Regions from separate parts of the Halomonas sp. BN3-1 genome, predicted to be linked through region 1. Evidence: riboswitches for the same ligand, from Rfam matches in the RefSeq annotation. Region 1 holds a riboswitch; the other holds the start of a gene.

Region 1 (5,055 bases):
GCAGGTTGCTTCAAGGCCTGGCAGCCGCTGTCACCTCAGCCCAGCCACCTGAGATTACCCAACCACTCACACTGATCCTTTCAGACTAGACCGAAAGAACGAGCAAAGTCCTACGTCAGCGATGATAACGCCGCACCTGGCGACACCTGGGCGCTATTCATCCAGGCTGGCAATGCGGTTGCGACCACTACGCTTGGCGCTGTACAGGCGCCGGTCGGCGCGCTCGAACAGCGGTGCAAACCCCTCCCCCTTGCGATACTGGCTGACGCCGATGCTGATGGTGATGCGAATCGTCTGTCCATCCGACAGGGTGATTTCCCCCCCTTCCACCGCGCGACGCACCCGCTCGGCCGCCTTGATCGCCTCGGGCAAGGCGGTTCGCCGCATGACCACCACGAATTCCTCGCCGCCGGTGCGCGCCACCAGATCGCCATCACGCAGGCAGTTGGCTACTGTTTGCGCCAGCCAGGTGAGCACCTGGTCACCGGCCGCGTGACCGAAACCATCATTGACCTGCTTGAAGAAGTCGATATCGACCGCGGCCAGCGAAAACACCATCCCGCCACTGTCGCATTCCTCGATCAGGCGGGTGACGTGGCGATCCAACTGGCTTCGGTTGGGGAGTCCGGTCAAGGCATCGGTCATCGCCTGGTCTTCCAGTTGATCACGTTCGAGGCGAATACGCTCGACCTCCATCTCGTTGGAAATGACACGTTCGACGGCCCCGACCAGTAGCCGGACCAACTCGATGTCGACCTCGCTGAAGGCGTGCCGGCGCACCGACGGACTGGAGAAGTTCAGGGTTCCCCATACCTTGCCCTGGATCCGCAGCGGTGCACCGATATAGGTCTCCAGCTGAAAGTTCTCGTAGCAGGGGTGGCCCTTGACTCGCTCGTCCTGCCCGGCGCGGTGGGTATGGAAGACGTCATCGGCGTCGAGGGTCAGCCGACAGTAGGTGTCACCCAGTGCAAAGCTATCGCCGGCCCCTACTGGCGCATTATCCGAGGCCGCCCAGCGCACCGTGTAACGCTCCCCCTCGACCTGACTGACAAGCGCGATATCCAGCCTCAGGTAGCTCAAGGCGTCACGCAGCAGCATGTCGACGATCTCTGATACTCCGATATCGGTGCGATTTACCCCGGTATGGACATCCCGCAACAACTGGATCATCGAGCGATACTCGGAGACGTCCTGGATGATGGCGTAGAAGCCCATCACTTCATCTTCCACCACGTCCGGCAGATAGTGGACCTTGAAGTAGATCTGGCGACCGTCCTGGAGCACCAGGGAATCCTCGTAGCTGACCTCCTGCCCCGCCAGCGCCAGATCGAAACGTGGCCGGATCTTGGCGTAGGAGTCTGCATCGAGCACCGAAGACACCGGCTGCCCCATCAGCGCCTCGGCAGGCTGGCCGATGAAGTCGAGGTAGGCACGATTGTTGAAACGGAAGCAGAAGTCGCGGTCGACGTAGGCCACCATCACCGGCAGATGGTCGGCCATCCGCGCGATGACACCGCGGCTTGCCTTCTGCCGAGCCGACAGTCGCAGCACCAGCCCACCATCGGCCAGGCGACAGCAGCTACCATCGCCCAGTTGCAGCGGCATCGAAGGCTTGGCAGCGTGAGCGGCACCCCGGGATGCCAAGGCTTCGGCGACCCTGGCGACCTCGCCAGGCAGCTCTGCCAGCCCCCGCCCGATCCAGACCTCTCCAGGCTCGCCCAGCACGCTCACGGCATCACCGACCACGTCGTACACCTGCAACTCCGGCGTCAGGCGTACCAGCACCGTTCCGGACGACACCAATGCCTCTTCCACCCAGGCAAAACGCTCCATGAGGACAACTCCTTGCGTAAGCCCTGCCCTGGACCGGCAGCAGGTCAATACCCTGGCGGCTCGCGTGCCGTCTTCTCTAGCCTATGAAAAGATGCTTATAGATGCCGGGTTATTTCGCTTGCCCGCTTCCACGTTATGCTGGCGTCGCCGACACCGCCGCGGGAGCTGCCCATGAACCACCAGGACCTTGTCGCCATCGAACACGCCCTGACGCTGGCCAATCGCGGGGATACCAGCTGGCTTTGCACGCGTCTGGACACCCTTGCTCCCGCCTTCCCCCACCTGAGCGTCACCAGCGATGCCGATGGCCCCGGGTACGCCGGACAGCCCATCTTGCTGCCCCAGGCCCGGGACGGCGGCGCCTGTCTGGTCAATATCGACAACAACGCCAACGATGGCACCCCCTGCCTGGTCGAGCGCCTGTCACCGAGCAGCGAGACCCTGGTGCACCTGGAGGTCATCCATGCAACGCTCGCCGGCCAGCCATCGCTGATTCGCCGCGTCAGCCTGGGCAGTACGTCCATGAACCTGCAGCGACCCACGCCAACCAGTCCGCTGGTCCAGATCGGCGACGACGTCGTCGAGGTGCTGATCCAGCCGGCCTTGCGTCTGGTGCTGACCGGCCACTCCCCGGTCAATGCCGACCTGGCGCGCCAGGGACAACGGCTCGGCTTCGAAGTCATCCTGTGCGCCCCGGACTACCCCGACACGCATCACTCGACAGCGCCCCTGCCGGCAGGCGTCGAGTTCCAGCGCGCGCCCGCAGCTCCCTTCCTGCGCGGCGGCGGCGGGCACCGACGCACCCTGGTGATGGACGCCACCGACGCCTCGACCATTGCGCGAGCGAGCCGCGAGGCCTGCTGTCATGGCTATCTGGCGATGACTGACATCGATCCAAGCCGAGCGGCGAACTGGCTTTACGATGGCTGGCACAGCCTGCGCACCTCGCCCACCGTCTGACGCCCCGTCGCTGCGGCCAAAGCGCCAATTGACAGCCATCGGAGGCGGTCCTACGCTGTGCGCATTCCTGGGGGAGCCTGACGGCTGAGATTCCGCATCACGCGGTAACCCTTTGAACCTGATCCGGGTCATGCCGGCGAAGGGAAGGATGGTTGCGTTATCTCCTCTTTCTTCCTGTCCGCCGCTCGTCCCGCCTGTCCACCGGTCCCTGCGGACAACGACAAGAAAGAGGTCTTCTTTCGATGATGCTCGATCCCACCTGGACGGCGCTGTGGCTTCTGCTGTGCGCCGCCATCTTTGCCATCCCCGGCCTGATCTATGCCCGACGTCGTCAGGGCGGCCTGGATGACTACATCTCGGCTCGCAACAGCCAGAACACCCGCGCCACGGTGTTGACCCTGGTGGCCACCACCCTGGGCACCTGGATCCTGTTCGGCCCCGCCCAGGCGGCCACCTGGGGCGGCATCGGCGCCGTACTCGGCTATGCGCTGGGTTCCATGGTCCCGCGCCTGGTGATGATCCCGCTGGGACGACGCATGCGTGAGCTGATCCCCGAAGGCCACGGCCTTACCGAGTTCGTGATCCATCGCTACGGGCGCACCATGTACGCCTTCACCCTGACGATCATGCTGTTCTATCTGTTCATCTCGCTGGCGGCAGGCCTCACCGCAATCGCCCATATGGTCACCCTGCTGGCGCCGATCCCGCTGTGGCTGACCGCCTGCGTAGTGATGATCGCGACCCTGCTCTACACCTTCTACGGCGGCCTGCGCACCACCATCTTCACCGACAAGGTACAGATGCTGGTGATCCTGCCGTTGCTGGCGCTGCTGCTGGTGTTCGGCTGGCAGGCCGCCGGCGGCGTCGCGCCGACGCTCGAGGGCCTGCAGGAACGTGCGCCTCAGTTGCTGGATGTCACCGATGCCGGTGGCCTGCGTGCCGGCCTGACGTTCTTTATCGCGGTGATGCTGACCGGCCTGTTCTACCAGGGTACCTGGCAACGCATCTACGCCGCCCGGGACAGCAAGGTGCTGCGGCGGGGCTTCTGGATCGCAGGGCTGTTCAACTTTCCGGTGATCGTGCTGATGGGCCTGTTCGGCCTGGCGTTCGTCGGCCTCGGGCTCGAGGGAGACGGCTCGGTGGCGCTGTTCAGCGTGCTGCTGTCCGAGGTGCCGCTGTGGTTCGCCCTGGCCCTGATTCCGCTGGGTCTGGCCCTGGTGATGAGCAGCGCCGACACCACCGTCAACGCCACCTCCAGCATCATCGCCGTCGACATGCACCGGCTGCTGCCCCAGGCCAGCGAAGCCACCCTGATGCGCCTGGCACGCTGGCTGATCGTCGCCGCAGCGGTGCCGGTGACCTGGGTGGCAGCCCAGGGCTACAGCGTGCTCTATCTGTTCCTGCTGGCGGACCTGCTGTGCTCGGCGGCGGCCTTCCCGGTGTTCTTCGGTCTGTTCAATCGCCGCTACGACGGGCGCAACGCGGTCCTCAGCACCGCTGCAGGGCTGGTCGCCGGGCTGGCGATGTTCCCGTCTCCCAGCGGCGGTACCGCCACCCTGCTGGAATCCTTCCTGCTGGCGGCCTTCGTGCCGGTGCTAGTCTCGCTGGTGCTGATGAAGCTGCTGCCATCCCGCCAGGACTATGACTTCACCCGCATGGGCAGTCTGGTGCGGCGTTTCCAGAGCTGACACCGCCACGCTGACAGCCTGGCAAGGCGTGATAAAAAACAGCGGGACGTGCTGACGCGTCCCGCTGTTGTCGTTTCAAGGCCTGGCGATCAGGGGCCCTGGCAGTTCCGGCTCATCAGCGCTCGGGACGCGCCAGCCCCAGGTGGTCGCGCAGGGTGCGGCCCTGGTACTCGCGTCGAAACAGCCCGCGGCGCTGCAGTTCCGGTACCACTTGTTCGACCACGTCCTCGATGCTGTCCGGCAGCGACGGCGGCATCAGGTTGAAGCCGTCCGCCCCGCCCTGCTCGACCCAGCGCTGCATCTCGTCGGCGATACGCTCCGGGGTGCCGACCATGGTGCAGTGGCCGCCACCGGCGGCGAGCCGTCCCAGCAACTGGCGCAGCGTCGGTCGTTCGCTCTCGATGATCCGCAGAATCGTGGCGTAGCGCCCCTTGGGCCCGCTGAAGGCCTCCAGTGGCGGCAACTCGGGCACCGGGGCATCCAATTCCCAGTCGCTCACGTCCTGACCGATGAACTGACTCAACTGGCGCCGGGAGCTGTCCACCGGCAACAGTTCGTCGAGCTCCCTCTGCTT
Region 2 (5,055 bases), on a different contig from region 1:
TGGCGGTCAGCGGCACGTAGCGCAGCAGCACGCCTGCGTGGATGGTGAAGTAGTCCACGCCCTGTTCGGCCTGCTCGATCAGGGTGTCGCGGAACACCTCCCAGGTGAGGTCCTCGGCCACGCCCTTGACCTTCTCCAGCGCCTGATAGAGCGGCACCGTGCCGATCGGTACCGGCGAGTTGCGGATGATCCACTCGCGGGTTTCGTGGATGTTCTGGCCAGTGGACAGATCCATGATGGTATCGGCGCCCCAGCGGATGCCCCAGGTCATCTTCTCGACCTCTTGCTCGATGGAGGAGGTCACCGCCGAGTTGCCCAGATTGCCATTGATCTTCACCAGGAAGTTGCGCCCGATGATCATCGGCTCGGCTTCCGGGTGGTTGATGTTGGCGGGGATGATGGCGCGCCCGGCGGCGACTTCCTGGCGCACGAACTCGGGGGTGATCTCCTCTGGCAGACGGGCGCCGAAGCCCTGCCCGGGGTGCTGGTGGCCGAGGATGCGCTCGACTTCGTCGCTGCCTCGATAGCCATCGGCCAGGGCCTGTCGACGCTGGTTCTCACGGATGGCGATGAACTCCATCTCCGGGGTGATGATGCCGCGCCGGGCATAGTGCAGCTGGGTCACATTGCCGGCGCGGCCATCGGCGCCACGACGTGCGCGGCGCGGCGTTCGGGTCAATTCGAAACGCAGCGGGGCGAGTGTCGGGTCGTTGGCACGCCGGCGACCGTAGTCCGAGGTCGGTCCATCGAGCCATTCGGTGTCGTCGCGCTCCTCGATCCAGGGCCGGCGCAACTCGGCAAGCCCGCGACGCAGGTCGACCTCGACCTGGGGATCGGTGTAGGGGCCGGAGGTATCGTAGACCAGCAGCGGCGGGTTGGCTTCGTCGGCCCCGGAGGTGCGGGTCGCTGACAGCGAAATCTCGCGAAACGGCACCCGCAGGTCGTCGCGGGAGCCCTTTACATAGACCTTGCGCGAACCCGGCAGGGGCGTAACCGCGGCCTGGTCGACCTGGGCGGTCTCGGCCAGGAAGTGCGCACTATGGCGGGGTTTGTTTGAGGAAACGGGTTGATCGAGCGGCATTGGCTTGTCCTTCTCACGGCACTGGGTGCTGTCGTTGTTGTGGGCATCGCGTGAGGAAGGAGGGAGCGTCGTGGCCTGGGCCTTGAGCGCTTGATCCCTACGCTGGTCCTCACCGCGATGCCATGGCATCGGGGTTACCCCCAGATCAGGTTCAACGGGTCCCATGCGCTGCATGATCTCAGCCGCCTCTGGCGGCCCCCCGTCAAGCGTGGTGCTGATTGTGTTAGTCGCTTAGATCGAGCCCCATCTGCCAGAAGTCGATCTCGAGTCGTGTTGCGTCGGCGAAGATCCGTGACAGTCGCGCAAAGCGCTCGCCGGATACCTGGCCAAGCTGATCATCGAGCCAGGCCTGCTCCTGGCGTGCGGCGGCCTGGAAGTCGTCGCTTTCGTACATGGCGATCCAGGCGTCGAAGGGGTTGTCGGCACCGCGCAGGGTGTCCGAACGGGCGTTGAGGTTTCGTGCGATATCGGCGTAGCCGACCATGCAGGGGGCCAGCGCCACGTGCAGGTCCAAGAGGTCGCCGCGGCTGCCGGCGTCCAGCACGTAGCGGGTATAGGCCAGGGTGGCGCGGGCTTCGGGCAGCTCGGCGAGTTCGGCCTCGCCGATGCCCCAGTCGCGGCAGAAGGCGAGATGCAGGCCGAGTTCCACGTCGAGGATGGTCTTCATGCCGTCGAAGGCGCCGCGCAGCTCGTCGAGGCTGTGGCTCTTGTAGGCCGCCAGGGCGTAGGCCCGGGAGAACTGCAGCAGAAACAGATAGTCCTGCTTCAGATAGTGACGGAAGCTGGCGTCGGCCAGTTCACCACGGCCAAGGGCGAGCACGAAGTCGTGTTCGATGTAGGCGTGCCAGTCATCGCGGCAGGCGTCGACAAGATCGGTAAAGCGGTAGCCCATGTTGCCTCCGGTTGGTGCGGGTCCGGAGAGCGGCGGCCAAGGACACGGCGACGAGAAAGGAGGGAGGTGCGCGCGCAGGGGCTGGCACCACCGCCTGATTCCCTACGCCGGTTCAAGGTGTGAAGCCACACCGCACCCGGATCAGGTTCCACGGGATCGGCGCTGGCGGCCGGTGATTCGTCACCCTGGCCCTGCGCCATCTCAGCCGGATTCACCGGCACCCCGTCAAGCGAGTCTGGATCGAGTCTAGCACGGCTTGCCGGGGTGTCCACCAGGGTGAAAGCGGGGTGGATCCGGCTCAGTCGATGGACTTCTCGCCGGAGACCTCCGGCGCCGATTCCGTGCCGTGCTCGCGAAAGGACTGCACCGGCATCTCGCGGGGGATTTCCCGTGGCGGCTCGGCCGGGGTCGCCGGCGGCGGCGGTGCCTTGGCGATGCGAAGCTCGCCTACCACCGCCGGGGGGTGGGTCTCGCTCGGGACCAGCAACAGGCCGGCGCGCCTCAGGGCCCGGCCGATGCTCAGGCTGGAGCTCCAGCGGACCAGCGGGGCGGCCATCACCAGGCCGAGCCACACCGGCGTCAGCCAGATGAAGAAGCTCGGGGTGAAGGCCCAGGTCACCAGCGCCCACAAGGCGCCGATCAGTGACCATAGCCAGGTGTGGCGAAAGGCTTCCTTCCAGGGCAGGGCGCGGCCCTCGCGGGACTGTGGATCCCAGGCCACGGTGCGGCCGCTCAGTACCTGAATCACGAAACGGCTGTGGAACACCATCATCAAGGGCGCGATGAGCATGGCAAACAGCGTCTCCAGCAGCATGCTGGCGACGAGCCGGGCCCGTCCGCCATAGGCCTGCGGGTTCTGGATCAGCCCCAGCACCAGCCCCAGTACCTTGGGCATCAGCAGCATGCCCAGGGTGCCGATCAGCAGCGGCATGATCAGGTTGGGTGGGGCGATCGGCCAGTCGGGAAACAGCTGCGAACTCGAGGTGAAGAAGTTGGTCGGCACCAGCGCCCGGATCAGGGCGTCGATGGTGCTGATCACCAGGATCGCCAGCCACACCAGCGACGACAGGTAGGCGAGGGCACCGAAGAAGAAGTGCAGACGGCTGAGCACGTGCAGTCCGCGCCCGCCAAGCAGGCGCATATGCTGCAGATTGCCCTGGACCCAGCGCCGGTCGCGTTTGGCGTAGTCGAGGATATGACTCGGCATCTCTTCGAAGCTGCCGCCCAGGTCGGTGCGCATGCGCACCTGCCAGCCGGCACGGCGCAGCAGCGCCGCCTCGACGAAGTCGTGGCTCAGGATATCGCCACCCAGCGGTGGCTTGCCGGGCAGCTCCGGCAGGCCACAGGCATCGGTGAAGGCGTCCACGCGAATGATGGCGTTGTGGCCGAAGTAGTTGGCCGCGGTGGCGTGCCAGAAGCTCAGACCGCTGGCCAGCATCGGCGAGTAGAGTGCAGCAGCGAACTGGTTGGCGCGGCCAAACAGGCTGTCCTGGCGCACTGGAATCGGCACCGTCTGCAACAGGCCAAGGCGCGGGTTGGCCATCATCTCGTCGATCAGCTCGATGACGGTCGTGCCGCTCATCAGGCTGTCGGCGTCGATCACCAGCATGTAGTCGTAGTGGCTGCCCCAGCGGGTGCAGAAGTCGCCCAGATTGCCTGCCTTGCGCCCGACGTTACTGTCACGGTGGCGGTAGTGCAGTTGGCAGTGGCCTTCCAGGCGCTTCTGGAGCTCGGCCATGGCGGCCTTTTCCTCGGCCACCACCTCGTCGTCGGTGCTGTCGCTGAGCACGAAGGCTTCCACCTCGATGCCTTGCGGCAGGTCATCCAGATCCTTGCAGGTGGTCTCGAGTCCGGCGGCGACTCGCAGCACGTCCTCGTTGTGGATCGGCATCACCAGGGCGGTGCGGGAGTGGGAGCCTTCGGGCCGCATGGGATAGGAATGGCGCGGCTTCAGGCTCAGCGGGTCACGCCCGGTCAGGTTGAGCACGAAGCCGATCAGCGCGCTCCAGAAGGCCATGGTGATCCAGCCGAAGGTGATCGCGAACAGGCCGATGATCGCCATCTCGAGCGGACTGATGCCCTCCACGTAGAGGATCCTGAACATGGTCCAGACCCCCAGCGCCGTGGTGGCGGCAATGGCCAGGCCGACGCCAAGACGTCGCAGGCGTGGCCAGGGTACCTCGGGAGTATGGGCGTTCATCAGGGGCTCCAGATGCTGTTCCAGGTTTCGCTCAGGCGCTCGCCACGAAGCATGAGAGTCAGGCGGATATCAGCGGGCTGGTCGCCATCGGGCAGCAGCGTGAAGCTGGCGCGCCAGGTGTCGTCGTCGGGCAGCGGTGTGACCTTGGCCTCGGCGGTCTCGCCGCTGGAGGTGGTCAGGGTCATCTCGACCGGTTGGCTGGCATCGAGTCCCTCGAGCTCACCGCCGCGGAAGTCGATGATGAACTGGCGCAGGCGCTCGTCGGGGGGATCGCTCTGTCCCGGCACACCGCCCCAGCCCTGGCGCGAACGCACCACACGAGCCAGCGGCTCGGCCGTGGGGGTGTCGCCGAAGGTCCAGGTACGATAGCGATAGGTGCGGGAGTCGCCGGCCATCAGCGGGGTGGCGGGCACCCAGTAGGCGGTGATGTTGTCGTGGGCCTCGCTGTCGGTGGGGATCTCCACCAGCTCGACGTGGCCTTCACCCCACTCGCCCTGGGGTTCGACCCACTGACTGGGGCGACGCTCGTAGCGGGCCTCCATGTCCAGGTAGGCGTTGAAGTGCTGGGGCCGCTGGACCAGGCCATAGCCCTTGGGCGAGGTGTCCTGCAGCCCGGAGATCTGGAGGCTTTCGGGGTTTTCCAGCACGCGCCATGTCCACTCGCCGGTGCTGGTGGCCATCAGCAGGCCGCTGGAGTCATGTACCCGGATGCGGTAGTCGTCCTCCTGGCGGCGATCCATCTCGCCATGCAGGAACATGCTGGTCAGCGGTGCGACGCCGAGCTTCTCGACGTCTTCCCTGGCAAACAGGCGTGCCTCGGTGTCGACCTGGGTGCGCTTGCCCGGGGCGATGTCGAAGCGGTAGGCGCCGGCCAGAGACGGG

What was found. A riboswitch is a leader RNA that binds a small molecule or an ion and turns the genes downstream of it on or off. The one in region 1 is predicted to bind thiamine pyrophosphate.
Region 2: another riboswitch for thiamine pyrophosphate. It lies ahead of tenA (thiaminase II); the one in region 1 lies ahead of C9F12_RS19355 (sodium:solute symporter family protein).

What each region holds. Positions count from the first base shown of each region.
Region 1 is NZ_PYVV01000016.1:95,594-100,648, reverse strand. Features, by position in the region: gene C9F12_RS19365 (diguanylate cyclase) at 154-1,833, opposite strand; gene C9F12_RS19360 (hypothetical protein) at 2,005-2,793, shown strand; TPP riboswitch at 2,853-2,955, shown strand; gene C9F12_RS19355 (sodium:solute symporter family protein) at 3,036-4,481, shown strand; gene C9F12_RS19350 (LLM class flavin-dependent oxidoreductase) at 4,597-5,055, opposite strand, start outside.
Region 2 is NZ_PYVV01000013.1:54,013-59,067, reverse strand. Features, by position in the region: gene thiC (phosphomethylpyrimidine synthase ThiC) at 1-1,081, opposite strand, end outside; TPP riboswitch at 1,159-1,293, opposite strand; gene tenA (thiaminase II) at 1,305-1,973, opposite strand; TPP riboswitch at 2,055-2,208, opposite strand; gene mdoH (glucans biosynthesis glucosyltransferase MdoH) at 2,272-4,173, opposite strand; gene C9F12_RS17100 (glucan biosynthesis protein) at 4,173-5,055, opposite strand, start outside.